4 regions of the Lactobacillus amylolyticus genome follow, and region 1 is predicted to be linked to each of the others. Evidence: predicted binding sites of a transcription regulator. Region 1 holds the regulator's gene; each other region holds the start of a gene.
The links. Region 1 encodes HrcA, which represses chaperone genes, less so after heat shock. Its sites were predicted from a motif close to TTAGCACTCNNNNNNNNNGAGTGCTAA; they were not measured.
Positions count from the first base shown of each region.

Region 2: a site for HrcA is predicted at 1,964-1,990, ahead of clpP (ATP-dependent Clp endopeptidase proteolytic subunit ClpP). Genes of this name have one in related genera too.
Region 3: a site for HrcA is predicted at 1,684-1,710, ahead of D0Z64_RS00980 (Hsp20/alpha crystallin family protein). Genes of this name have one in related genera too.
Region 4: a site for HrcA is predicted at 2,081-2,107, ahead of D0Z64_RS06815 (ATP-dependent Clp protease ATP-binding subunit). Genes of this name have one in related genera too.

Region 1 covers NZ_CP031835.1:584,803-587,998, reverse strand. Annotated here, with positions in the region: gene dnaK (molecular chaperone DnaK) at 1-911, opposite strand, end outside; gene grpE (nucleotide exchange factor GrpE) at 930-1,511, opposite strand; gene hrcA (heat-inducible transcriptional repressor HrcA) at 1,531-2,577, opposite strand; gene abc-f (ribosomal protection-like ABC-F family protein) at 2,676-3,196, opposite strand, start outside.
Region 2 covers NZ_CP031835.1:922,534-925,729, reverse strand. Annotated here, with positions in the region: gene D0Z64_RS04735 (gluconeogenesis factor YvcK family protein) at 1-374, shown strand, start outside; gene whiA (DNA-binding protein WhiA) at 367-1,302, shown strand; gene clpP (ATP-dependent Clp endopeptidase proteolytic subunit ClpP) at 1,354-1,941, opposite strand; gene D0Z64_RS04720 (GW dipeptide domain-containing protein) at 2,107-3,196, shown strand, end outside.
Region 3 covers NZ_CP031835.1:195,967-199,162, forward strand. Annotated here, with positions in the region: gene D0Z64_RS00975 (IS110 family transposase) at 1-824, opposite strand, end outside; gene D0Z64_RS00980 (Hsp20/alpha crystallin family protein) at 1,175-1,600, opposite strand; gene greA (transcription elongation factor GreA) at 1,803-2,264, shown strand; gene D0Z64_RS00990 (Y-family DNA polymerase) at 2,350-3,196, shown strand, end outside.
Region 4 covers NZ_CP031835.1:1,325,828-1,329,023, reverse strand. Annotated here, with positions in the region: gene D0Z64_RS06825 (PTS transporter subunit EIIC) at 1-920, shown strand, start outside; gene D0Z64_RS06820 (alpha/beta hydrolase) at 901-1,821, shown strand; gene D0Z64_RS06815 (ATP-dependent Clp protease ATP-binding subunit) at 2,145-3,196, shown strand, end outside.

The sequences.
Region 1 (3,196 bases):
ATGTCATTTACAGTCAAGCCGGCATCCTTTAAAGCGTTGTCAAATGGGATCTTGGTCTTTTGTACCAAGTCATCAGTCAATTCATCAAACTTAGCACGAGTTAAATCAGTTTCAAGGTGAAGTGGACCTGATTCACCGGCAGAAATGAATGGAAGAGAAATGTGAGTTGATGATACGCCTGACAAGTCCTTCTTAGCCTTTTCTGCGGCATCCTTTAAACGTTGCATTGCCATCTTATCCTTAGACAAGTCAACGCCATTTTCATCCTTAAAGTTTTGGATCAACCAATCCATGATGGCTTTATCAAAGTCATCACCACCAAGGTGAGTATCACCGTTAGTTGACAATACTTGGAAGACACCGTCACCTAATTGAAGGATGGAAACATCGAAAGTACCACCACCAAGGTCGTAAACCAAAACTTTTTCATCTTGGTCTTTGTTAAGGCCAAAGGCTAAAGCTGAAGCAGTTGGTTCGTTGATAATTCTCTTAACGTTCAAGCCAGCGATCTTACCAGCATCCTTAGTAGCTTGACGTTGTGCATCGTTAAAGTAAGCAGGAACAGTAATAACAGCGTCTGTTACTTTTTCACCCAAGTAGTCTTCTGAGAACTTCTTGATGTATTGCAAAATAAAGGCTGAGATTTCTTGTGGAGTGTATTCCTTGTCGCCAACCTTAACTTTGTAATCAGCTTCACCCATGTGACGCTTAATTGAAACAATAGTGTTTGGGTTGGTAATTGCTTGACGCTTTGCAACGTCACCAACTTGAATATCGCCATTCTTAAATGCAACTACAGAAGGAGTAGTACGATTACCTTCTGGATTAGTGATAATTTTTGGTTCTTTACCTTCAAGTACTGCAACTGCTGAGTTGGTAGTACCTAAGTCAATACCAATAACTTTTGACATAAGTTAAATCCCTCTCTTCTATTGTGCAACTACAACCATTGCTGGTCTAAGTGTACGGTCTTTATATTGATATCCTTTTTGTAAAACCTGAACAACATGGCCCTTTTGATCATCATCTTTAGCAACAACTGTTTGAACAGCTTGATGCAATGTCGGATCAAATTCTACGCCTTCAGCATCGATCTCAACGATGCCATGGGATTTCATGGCTTTTACAAGTGAATCCAAAGTCATTTGAACACCCTTTTGGAGTTGCTTAGAAGCATCATCGTCAGCTTTTACGCTTAATGCTCTTTCCAAATTGTCCATGGCTGGCAAAACATCTTTTGCCAAGCTTTGTGATTCATACTTGATAAGTTGAGCTCTTTCCTTTGAATAGCGGTTTTGAGCATTTTGAATCTCAGCTACGCTACGCAGGTATTTATCTTCAAGTTCCTTATTCTTTTCTTTCAAGGCAGCAATTTCAGCTTCTAGCTTTTTAACATTATCATAGGCCTTCTTTGCTTCGCCCTTTTTCTTCTTATCTTCAGGCTTAGCTTTTTTAGGAACTTCTTTATCCTTATCCAAGTTCTTTTCACTTGGAAATTCTTCTTTACTCACGGCTAACCTCCTTTATTGTCTATTGAAATTTTCCATAATAATCGAGCAATTTTTTGGCTAGCTCGTTTCTAAAGTATTCAAGCAAACCGATCATTTGTGAATATGGCATATTGGTTGGTCCCAGCAAAGCGATTGTGCCTTTGCCGTGATCACCAACGCTGTATTCTGCAGTCAACAAACTATAATTTTTAATCAATTCATTTGGAAGTTCTGAACCCAGTCTTACTTGAACCGGATATTTGCTGTCCTTTTCTGGACTGCAATTTAATAATTCAGAGATCAGATCATTGTGATCAACTAATTCATATAGCGAACGCAAATCTTTAACATCATTTTCAGAAGCATTATTCAAAAGATTAATTCGGCCATCGACATACATTTGCTCGCTGGCTGCATCTTTGATCACATCTTCAACTAATGATAATAGTTCGCCGGCATGCTCACCACCAACGCTCTTTGAAGACAAAGCCTTCAGCAAGCTTGGCGTTACTTCTTCCAATCTTTTGCCAACTAGCTGATCATTGATCATTCTGACTGCTTTTTCAATTTCATCGCCATGAACATTGTGCGGTAAAGCATAAATCTGATTTTGTACATTGCCATCGCTGGTGACCAAGATCGCCATAATTTGGCGATTAGAAAGAGGCACTATTCTAAAGCCCGTAATCGTTACATCGTAACTTTCCGGTCCTTCTGCAAAAGCAGTGTAATTGGTCAGATCTGAAAGGATTTTTGCTGCTTCCTGCATAATTTCATTGACTTGATGAAATGGTCGATCTAATTGATCAACTATTTGATTGTAAACTGATTCAGAAAGCTGCAACGGTTCAACCAAATTATCAAGATAATAACGATAACCATCGCTAGAAGGAATCCGGCCGCTGGAAGAGTGCGTTTTTTCAATTAAGTCTTGGGCTTCCAGTACTGCCATTTCGTTTCTAATCGTGGCACTTGATACTTTGATTGGTAGCTGTGTCATCACGGTTTTTGAACCGACAGGTTCGTTAGTACGCGTGAAGTCCTGAATGATTGTTTTTAGTATTAATTCTTGACGCTCGGTCAACATAAACATCGCCCTCACTTTTAGCACTCGTATCTCTCAGGTGCTAACAAATTATATTATACTAAAAACTAGCAGTATTGCAACACGAGTGCTAATTTTCTTTAGACTTTTTTATAAGTTAAAGTTTTAAGATGAATCCGACGTCTTGTCACCTGCTGAATAAAGTACTGGTCGTGTTCAACCAATAGCATAGCTGGCTTATTTTCCTTAAGCAGTTTAATCAATTGATCCTGATTAAAAACGTCAAGATAATTTGCCGGTTCATCCCATAAATATAAGTCAGCTGGTTCAACTAATGATTTAGCTATCGCAACACGCTTTTGCTGACCCATGCTCATCTCTTCAATCTTGGTAGAAAAACTTTCTCTTGGAAAACCCATCTTCTTGAGATTATTTAGCAGCTCTTCATAAGAAATTTTTTGCTTATTCGCAAATTCTTTCAAAGCCCCAGTATACTCAGTAAAATCCTGTGGCAAATACGAAATCGATAGGCCGTTTGTAAGCTCAAACTTGCCTTGATAACTGACGTCCCTTGCCTGTCCCAGTAGCAGTTTTAAAAACGTTGATTTACCTGAGCCATTTTTGCCTTCAAGCGAAACTACACAATGATTTTGGACTACCA
Region 2 (3,196 bases), 340 kb from region 1:
GCGAAACCAAAGCTGAAGTAATTTATATTTGCAACATTATGACTCAGCGTGGTGAAACTGATCACTTTAGTGATGCCGACCACGTACGCGTTATTAATGAGCATTTGGGCGGACATTATATCAATACGGCATTGGTTAATGGCGCTAAAATCGATATGAGCAAATTCCACCCAGAAGATTATGATGAATACCTTGAACCTGTAAGAAATGATTTTAAAGGTTTAAGAGAACAAGAATGCCGAGTAATTACGGACGACTTTATTGATCAGCGCCATGGGTTGGTCTTCCATGACGGACATAAGGTTGGTAAAGAAATTATCAATTTAGCTTTCGAAGCGATGTCAAGAAAGCGTATGGATGAAGATAATGGCTAGTTATGCTAGCGATGTGAAAAAAGAGCTAACTTCTTTGGAGGTGCATCCGGAACACGCTAAAGCCGAGTTAGCTGCTTTTTTGCGAATGAACGGGGTTTTAAATCTTCACGATCACCAATTTAGTCTAGATATTACAACTGAAAATCCAGCCATTGCTAGAAGAGTTTTTACTTTAATTAAAGTTGCTTTTGGTGTTGAGCCGCTATTGATCGTTTCCCGTAAGATGAAATTAAAGAAGAATAATCAATATCTGGTTCGGCTGCAGCAAAAAGTAAACGATATTTTGGGAGCATTGCAGATTTGGGATCCAGAAAAGGGCTTGATTACCCGTGTACCCGAACGAATTATGAATTCCCATGAAGGAGCAATGTCTTATTTGCGAGGTGCCTTTTTGGCCGGTGGCAGCGTAAACAATCCGGAAACCAGTCGTTATCATTTGGAAATTTATTCTACTTATGAAGACCATAACGAAGATCTGGCTAAGCTGATGAATAAGTATTTTTACTTAAATGCAAAGACAACCAAGCGGCGCAGTGGCTACATTGTTTATTTAAAGGAAGCTGAAAAGATCGGAGACTTTTTGCATATTGTTGGGGCATTGAATGCAATGCTGTCTTTTGAAGATTTGAGAATTATGCGTGATATGCGCAATTCAGTTAATCGATTGGTAAATTGCGATACCGCTAATTTGAAAAAAACAGCAACAGCAGCTGCAAAGCAGGTAGAAGATATTCAACTGATCGATGAGAAAAAGGGCATTAATATCCTTCCTGAAAAGTTGCAGAATTTGGCTAGATTCCGTTTAACACATCCAGAACTTTCCTTAAAAGAGGTAGCTGAACAAGTACCGGATGGCCCAATTTCAAAATCAGGCGTTAACCATCGCTTTAAACGTTTGCATGAAATTGCTGATAATTTAAGAGACTAAAAAAGACGAAGGAAATTTTTCCTTCGTCTTTTGCTTTAACTAGCAGAACTATTACTTCTTCTTCTTGTTGACCATAATCTCATCGATCAAGCCATATTCCTTAGCTTCTTCAGCAGTTAAGTAGTTGTCACGTTCGGTATCCTTTTGAATCTTGTCCAAAGGTTGACCAGTAGTTTCGTGCAAAATTTTGTTGATCTTCTTACGGCTCTTCAAAATTTCATTAGCTGCGATTTGAATATCAGTCTGTTGACCTTGAGCACCACCCAATGGTTGGTGAATCAAAACAGTAGAGTTAGGTAAAGCAAAACGCTTGCCTTTAGTACCGCTGGTCAAAAGGATTGAAGCCATTGAAGCAGCCAGCCCAATTGCAATTGTTGAAACATCCGACTTAATAAAGTTCATTGTATCCATAATTGCAAGACCAGAAGTGATAACACCACCTGGAGAATTGATGTAAAGTGAAATATCTTTTGTATTGTCTTGTGCGTCAAGAAATAATAATTGGGCGATAATTGAATTAGCCATTTGGTCATTGATTTCGCCATGAAGCATAATAATTCTGTCTTTTAATAGGCGTGAGTAAATGTCATAAGCACGTTCACCACGCGCAGTTTGCTCAATAACTGTAGGTACAAGCATATATTTGCCTCCTCAAAAATCATTAGCACTCTTTCAAGTACAGTGCTAATTAAATCACTTATGCACATGACTGTCAAACAAAGCGTATTGATTTTGTATTTTTTATTTCAGCACTTTTATATTACAATAGCATTATCTGAGTATTTAGGTAATGGAGGAAACAATTTGAACTATAAGAAATTTTTAGCCGTAGGTTCAGTTGCGTTGTTTGGCGTTGGCTTATTTGGTTTTGCCAATGGTGTAAATGCTGCTTCTACTGATGAAGCCACTATTAGCAAAAAAACAGATACGACCAAAAAGGCCGCTCAAACAGTAACTAGTTATCAATTAATGACCAAGGTTGCCGGTAGCAAAAACTACACGGTGTGGAAAAATGTTCGTAACGGTAAGGTTTCTACCAAAGTGGCAGACGCAATTAATTTCCGTTATAACCACATTCAATCAAACCAAAGTATTAAAACCAGCAAGTATACTTATTGGTTGATTTATGTCGATGGTCGTCGTGTAGGTTGGGTAAACCAACGTTACTTTGCTCGAAACAAGATTTCTGTTCCTAAGACAGTTTCTTTGGTAAACAATCCAAATTATAGTTTCAATACTAGAGACGCAATTAGCTATGCAACCGATAGCACTGGTACTGTTGTTGACAATACTGAAGTAACAGTTTCAAAAGATACCATTGATTGTGGTACTGCTGGTACTACCAAAGTTACATATTCTTATGGATCAGGTTCAGCAACTTCAACTGTAACAGTTAGAAAGACTACTTCTGAAGGTATTGCTGATGCTGATAAGGTTACAGCTAAGACAGGTACCAACAAGTTACCCAGTTGGGTTAGCCACTATGGTGCATCTTTGAACTACTTAAGTCCAACAGATTTCACCGCAGAAACTAAGACCCACAGCTGGACCAGTGATGATATGACTTTAACTACTAGATTATATCAACCCGTCTTCTTAAGCGTTAAGACTGATACTACTCGTGATGGTAATATCAACCGTGTAGGTCATATTCCAGAAGGGGTTACTGTTTCAGATGGCTGGGCATACACTAGTTTATTAAGTCACATCAACTTGACTTCTGGTCACGTCGTTGGCTACAACTTGAACAAACTTGTAAATCCATACAACCCACAATATTTATTAACCATGTCACAAAGCAAATTTAATACTTACGTTAAGAACATTAAGGTAAGTCCATATGTTCCAATTGGCCACGGTCAATCAATGGGTTCAAGTTCTAAGTATGTTTACT
Region 3 (3,196 bases), 390 kb from region 1:
CCGGGAATACTGGAAATAACTTTGAAATCATCCAAGCCAACAGCCGTCTTGATTAACTTGTTTTGAATATAGGCTATTTCTTTATTGTAGCTTTCTATCTCATCGCAATATTCTGAAATAATTTCAATTTCTAAAGAATTTGCTGGAACAGCAGGATAAGAATCTTTAGCTGCTAACCAAACTTGAGCACAATAACTTTGAATTACATCTTTATGTATTCGCCTGCTAACAGATTGGTAAACTCTAGTGGTCATTTCTTTAAGAGTTAATCCTACCAAAAAGTCAGGATGACAATACATTCTAAATACTTGAAGGGCTAAAACTGCATAAGCATTTTTAAAAATCTGATTTAGTTCTGGGAAAGTAAGCTCTAAGCTAGAACGAAGGAAATTAAGTATTCTGGTTCTACATTTAATTAACTGCTTATATCTCAAAGATAAAATCCGTAAAGATTCATACAACGAATTAGATTGTTTATTACAGTGATTCTTTATTTCCGCTAATTGAGTTTTACCCAATAAAGCTAATTTAAATGAATCATTCTTGTCAGTTTTATTTCTTCTCAAAGAAGCCATTCTTAATTTTGCTTCTAGGGGATTTAGCTCATAAAATTTGACCTTTTTATTTTTTAAATAAGTAGTAAGCTGAGCCGAATAAACACCTGTAGTTTCAAATATTATTATTGTACCGGGTTTAATATAAGAATTTAATATTTGGAAACCGCTCTTATTATGCTTAAATTTAAAAGCTATTTCTTCCGCTTCTTTTGTTATCAAAGTGGCATGACTTTCACCTTGACTAACATCAATACCAATAATATTCACCTAATCACCCCGTTTTAAATCAATTGAGGCAAATATTTATTTTCAGCTCCATTTCTTGATTATACGATCTCTGAGATCCACACCCTTAATCTAGTTTGATTGAAAATAAACATTTATGGGCCCGTTTGACAGTCGAATTTAATATTCCATTCTGTTGTCGACCTCAACCTCAATCTAAGTATAAGAAAAAAGGTAGATAAAAACATCGTCATGTTTCTATCTACCTTTATACTTTAGGGTGTTTGACAAAGAGCCATAAAAGAAAAGTGGACTCACTTTACTGAATCCACTTTCCTTAGAGAATTATGTAAATTGTTAATTTATAAGGACTTCTTGAAATATTCTATAAACTAATCAATTTTAATTGAACTGTCACTGCTATCAGCAGCTTGCTTCGGCAAAGTAACAGTCAATACACCATCATCATACTTTGCATGGATCTGATTTGCAACTACATTTGGCAATCTAAATAAACGAGAAACATGTCCTTCGGTTCTTTCTTTGTGGATAATATTGCGTTTCTTGTCACTTTCATCTTTGAATGATTTTCTTGAAGCATCAACGCTTAAGATCCCATCACGGTAGTTTAAATGGATATCTGATTTATTCATTCCAGGCATGTCAATCTTTACAACGTAATCTTTGTCACTTTCAGCGACATCGGCTTGCATTAAGTCGCTTATTTCTTTATCATCGAAAAGGTTCTTTGGAAAACCAAACCAATCATTCATTGCATCAAACATATCGTTGTGACGATTCATCAATTCGTTTGCCATATTCAAGACTTCCTTTCATTCCAAAACTTCTTTTTATTCCTTACACTGCTTATTGTAGCAGCTTTTATTAATTGTTCAACTATTTAGCACTCTGAAGTGTATAGTGCTAAAAATATTTAAAAAAGTTGATTAAACAAGCTTTACACCTTGTGGATAATTTTTTAAAATCAAGCATAGACAACAGAAAAGAGCTAATTTAAAGATGGTTTATTATCAAAAAATGACTCCAGAAGGGTATAAAGAAATTGAAGATGAAATTGCACGTTTAAAAAAGGATCGTCCTCGCCGCATTAAAATTTTGCAACAGGCCAGATCGATGGGTGATTTATCTGAGAATACTGAATATACTGAGGCCAAGCGTGATTTAGGTCACTTGCAGAGTCGCTTGCGTTATTTAGGCAAGCAGCTTAAGTACGCTGAAGTAATTGAAGCTAAGAACGATGGTAAGGTCAACATGGGTTCAACCGTCGTTTTGAAATTCGATGATGATGAAGAAACAGAAGAATATCAAATTGTTGGTCGGATGGAGGCAGATTTAGCAAAAGGAAAGGCTGCCTTTGATTCGCCATTAGGGCAGGCAATTATGAAGCAGCAGGCCGGCAGCAGTGTTACGGTTTCAGCGCCAGCTGGAGACTATTCCGTAACAATTGTGGAGGTAAAGTAGCTTCCTATTTTTTTGTTGCTTTTTCAAACGTCTGTTCGTATAATATAACTATCGAACAAGTGTTTGAAGAAAAGAGCTGAGATTGATGTATGACTATCGCTATGAGCCGCATCGTTTAATTTTTATGATTGATAACAAGTCCTTTTTTGCCAGCTGCGAAGCTTTGCGCATGGGGATTAATCCGATGAAAGCAGTGCTGGCGGTAATGTCACATCAGCCTCATTCTAGTTTTGGATCAGGACTAATTATGGCTGCCTCGCCGCTTGCTAAGAAAAAATATGGTCTTTCGAATGTTATGCGGGCGCGTGATATTCCCAAAGCAGCATTTAAAGCTGGAAAAGATAAATTAATGCTGGTTGAACCGCACATGAATTTATACATTAAACGCAGCATGCAAGTACTGGATATTTTTCGCAAATACGCCGCAGAAGACGATATCCATGTTTATTCAATCGACGAGAGCATGATTGATATGACGAAGTCTTGGCGTTTATTCGGGGATGATCCGTATTATGTGGGCTATAAAATTCAAAAAGATATTCATGATACGCTTGGTCTTTATACTACTTGCGGAATCGGAGAAAATCCGCTTTTGGCTAAACTAGCAATGGATATTTCAGCTAAGCATCGGACCTCAATGATTGATTATTGGCACTACATTGACGTTCCGGATACAATTTGGAAAATCCCTAACTTAGAAGATGTATGGGGCATCAACACCAGAACTGCTAACCATTTGCGCCGCATTGGCATCAATAATATGTATCAATTGGCTCACAGCGATCCGGAGATTTTGAAGCGTGAATTCGGTGTTATCGGTGAGCAATTATTTGCAATGAGCTGGGGCGTTGATCGCAGCATTATTAGTCAGAAGTATTTTCCGGTAAGTAAAAGCTATGGCAACTCCCAAGTGCTGACAAGAGATTATTTTG
Region 4 (3,196 bases), 660 kb from region 1:
ACAGCCAAGTAACTTTCTATTCAAGATTTCTGAGTATTAATGGCTTGCTTATTGCTATGCTGATCGGTTATTTTGTAGGCCAGATTTTTCACTGGCTTGGGCAAGATTATGTGCATATCAAAGTCGAGCATGTTGAAGAAATTCAAAAGCGGGCGCGCCAATCGCTTAAACCGGCAATAGTCACTATCTTGTTTGGCCTTGTTCTTGGCCTTATTCTGTACTTTTTCAAAATTCGACTGCTTGATTCCTACTCTGTAAAAAGCATTGTTACCAACCTGCGCAGCTCTAACAATCTTGCAGTAGTCATCTTGCTAACGATGCTGTCAATGCTATTGTGGTGGTGCGGAATCGGTTATCCCGTTCAATCCCTTGCCCACGACAATAATTCGGGTGCCGCTCTGGTTAACTTGAACTATGCTTTGCGTCATGGCAGTGCCGCTAATGTGCCCTATAAATTCTTGGGCAGTTCAATGGTTCAAAGCTATGGTCTGATGGGGGATGCTTCAATTGCACTGGCTCTGACGGTTATCTTGCTGCTGTACACCCATAATAAGGAAATTGAAGATATCGCCAAGCTCAACCTCCTGCCGGTCGCATTTGGTGCAAAAAATGGATTAGCAATCGGAATTCCGCTTATTCTTAATCCGCTCTATCTTTTACCAGTAATTTTAATTCCAGCGATTAATGAATTAATTGCTGCTGGCGCAATCTCGCTTCATTTAATTATGCCACCAGTTTATCCAGTTCTTGAGGGAACACCGGGAATTTTAATCTCGTTCTTTGGCTCTAACGGCAACTGGGCTACCTTTATCTTTACTATTTTGCTGTTTATTCTGGATATTTTATTGCTGCTTCCGTTTGTTATTATCGGTCGTAGAATTAGTGAGGAGTTGAGGGCATATGACCAAGCTCAAATTTAATCGAAAAAATGTTAAATGGTTGGTTATCCTTTTTCTGATAATACTTGCCTTATCAATTCCAGCTTTTTCATGGATGAAGACTACTAACCGTGACCGGGCTCAAAGAAGAAAATCGCTTGTATCGCCACTTATTATGATTCCGGGGTCAGGTGCCAGCATTAACCGCTTTGACTCTTTAATAGCGATTTTGAACAAAAACAATCCCCATCCTCACAGCGTATTGAAGATTAAAGTTGGTACTAATGGCAGCCTTGATTTTTCTGGTTCGATTGATCACGGTGACAATGAGCCCATTATTGTAGTTGGTTTTCAAAACAACCATGATGGCTACAGCAATATCAAAAAACAGGCTTCCTGGCTGGATGAAGCCTTTTATCAAGTCTCACAAACCTACAAATTCAATAATTTTAAGGCCTTCGGTCACTCCAATGGCGGCCTGATCTGGACGTATTGGCTGGAGCATTACTATTCTTACTACAAGTCTGATATTAAGATCAAAAAATTAATGACCTTGGCCTCACCATTTATCTTCAGTGAAAGCAATGTTAGTCACAAAACGCAGATGTTGTCGGATCTCATCAAATACCGCAAGAATTTGCCGAAGAATCTAATCGTTTATTCTTTACTCGGTGGTGAAAATTACGACTCAGACGGAATCGTTCCTGAGAACAGTGTCCACGCGGGTAAATATATTTTTCAAAATCAAGTAAAGCAATTTACGGAGATAACTATTACTGGCAGTGACGCTACGCACTCCGATTTGCCACAGAATAAAGAGGTGGTAGCAGCGATTAAACAATACTTGTTAGATAAGAAGAAAAATAATAGTCCATTGGGTAAGACCAATTCCAAGAACACTAGCCGCAGGACGAAAGAAAACAAAGAAAAAGACAATAAATAAAGATTGAGAATCTGAATAAAATTTCAGGCTCTCTTTTTATTTTTTGTGGAAAACTTTTATTGCTTTTTCGAAAAAACCAAGCAAAAAATCTTAGATCTTAAGAATTTCTTTAACATTTTATGTGGCCAAAGAATGGCCATATACCGGCATTTGTGAGCATATTTTTTGCAAAAAAGCATAAAATTAGCGTAATTGTGGAAAACTTTTGGAAATTGCTTGTAATCTGTGGATAACCTGATATACTTATAAGTGTAACCAGTTAGCACTCAACAAGCGAAAGCGCTAATTTCATAAAAAGACATAAATATAAGGGAGTGTTTGCAATGGCATACTTTAACAATGATTTTGACAACTTATTTAACGAATTAAACCGCTCATTCTTTAATGATGACTTTAACAGAACACCGAATGGCTTAAGTGCTTACTACAGCAACATGAGCTCAAATGCTAACCCAAGTCAACAAGCAATGGTTCAAGCCCCACAACAAAAGAAGGAAAAATCAATTGGGATCGACTTAGTTGAACAAGCTAAGAACAACAAGTACGACCCAGTGATTGGTCGCGACGAGCAAATTAATGAAGTAATTGAAATTTTATCAAGACGCAAGAAGAACAATCCTGTATTGATTGGACCTGCTGGTGTAGGTAAGACTGCAATTGTTGAAGGCTTGGCTGAAAGAATCGCAGAAGGCAATGTTCCATCTAAGATGAAGGACATGCACATCATTTCTATTAACATTAATGATATGGTTGCTGGTTCAAGCTTACGTGGCAGCTTCGAAGAAAAATTAAAGGAAGTTATCGACCAAGCTAAGAAGAACCCTAATATCGTTCTTTTCATCGACGAATTACACAACATTGTTGGTGCAGGTTCAACTGACTCAGAAACTAACAACGGCGACGCTGCTAACATTTTGAAGCCAGCTCTTGCAAGCGGTGACTTGAAGTTAATCGGTGCCACTACTACTAGTGAATACCAAAGAATTGAAAAGGACCCAGCTTTAGCACGTAGATTCCAACCTGTTCAAGTTCCAGAACCAACAACTGATGTTGCAATTAAGATCTTGGAAGGTTTAAAGAAGAGATACGAAAGCTTCCACCACGTAAAATACAATGACGATGCTCTTAAGTTAGCTGTTGAATTATCAGAAAGATACATTCAAGGACGCTACTTACCAGACAAAGCCATTGACTTGATGGATGAAGCTGGTGCCAAGAAGGCTTTGACAGTTGACTCACATGATGAAGAAAGCTTGAAGAATAGAATTCACGCTTTAGAAGCTCAGAAAGACGAAGCTGCTAAGGCTGAAGACTACAAGAAAGCTGGAGAATTAAAGACTGAAATCGAAAAGCTTCAAGAAGAATTGAAGACTGC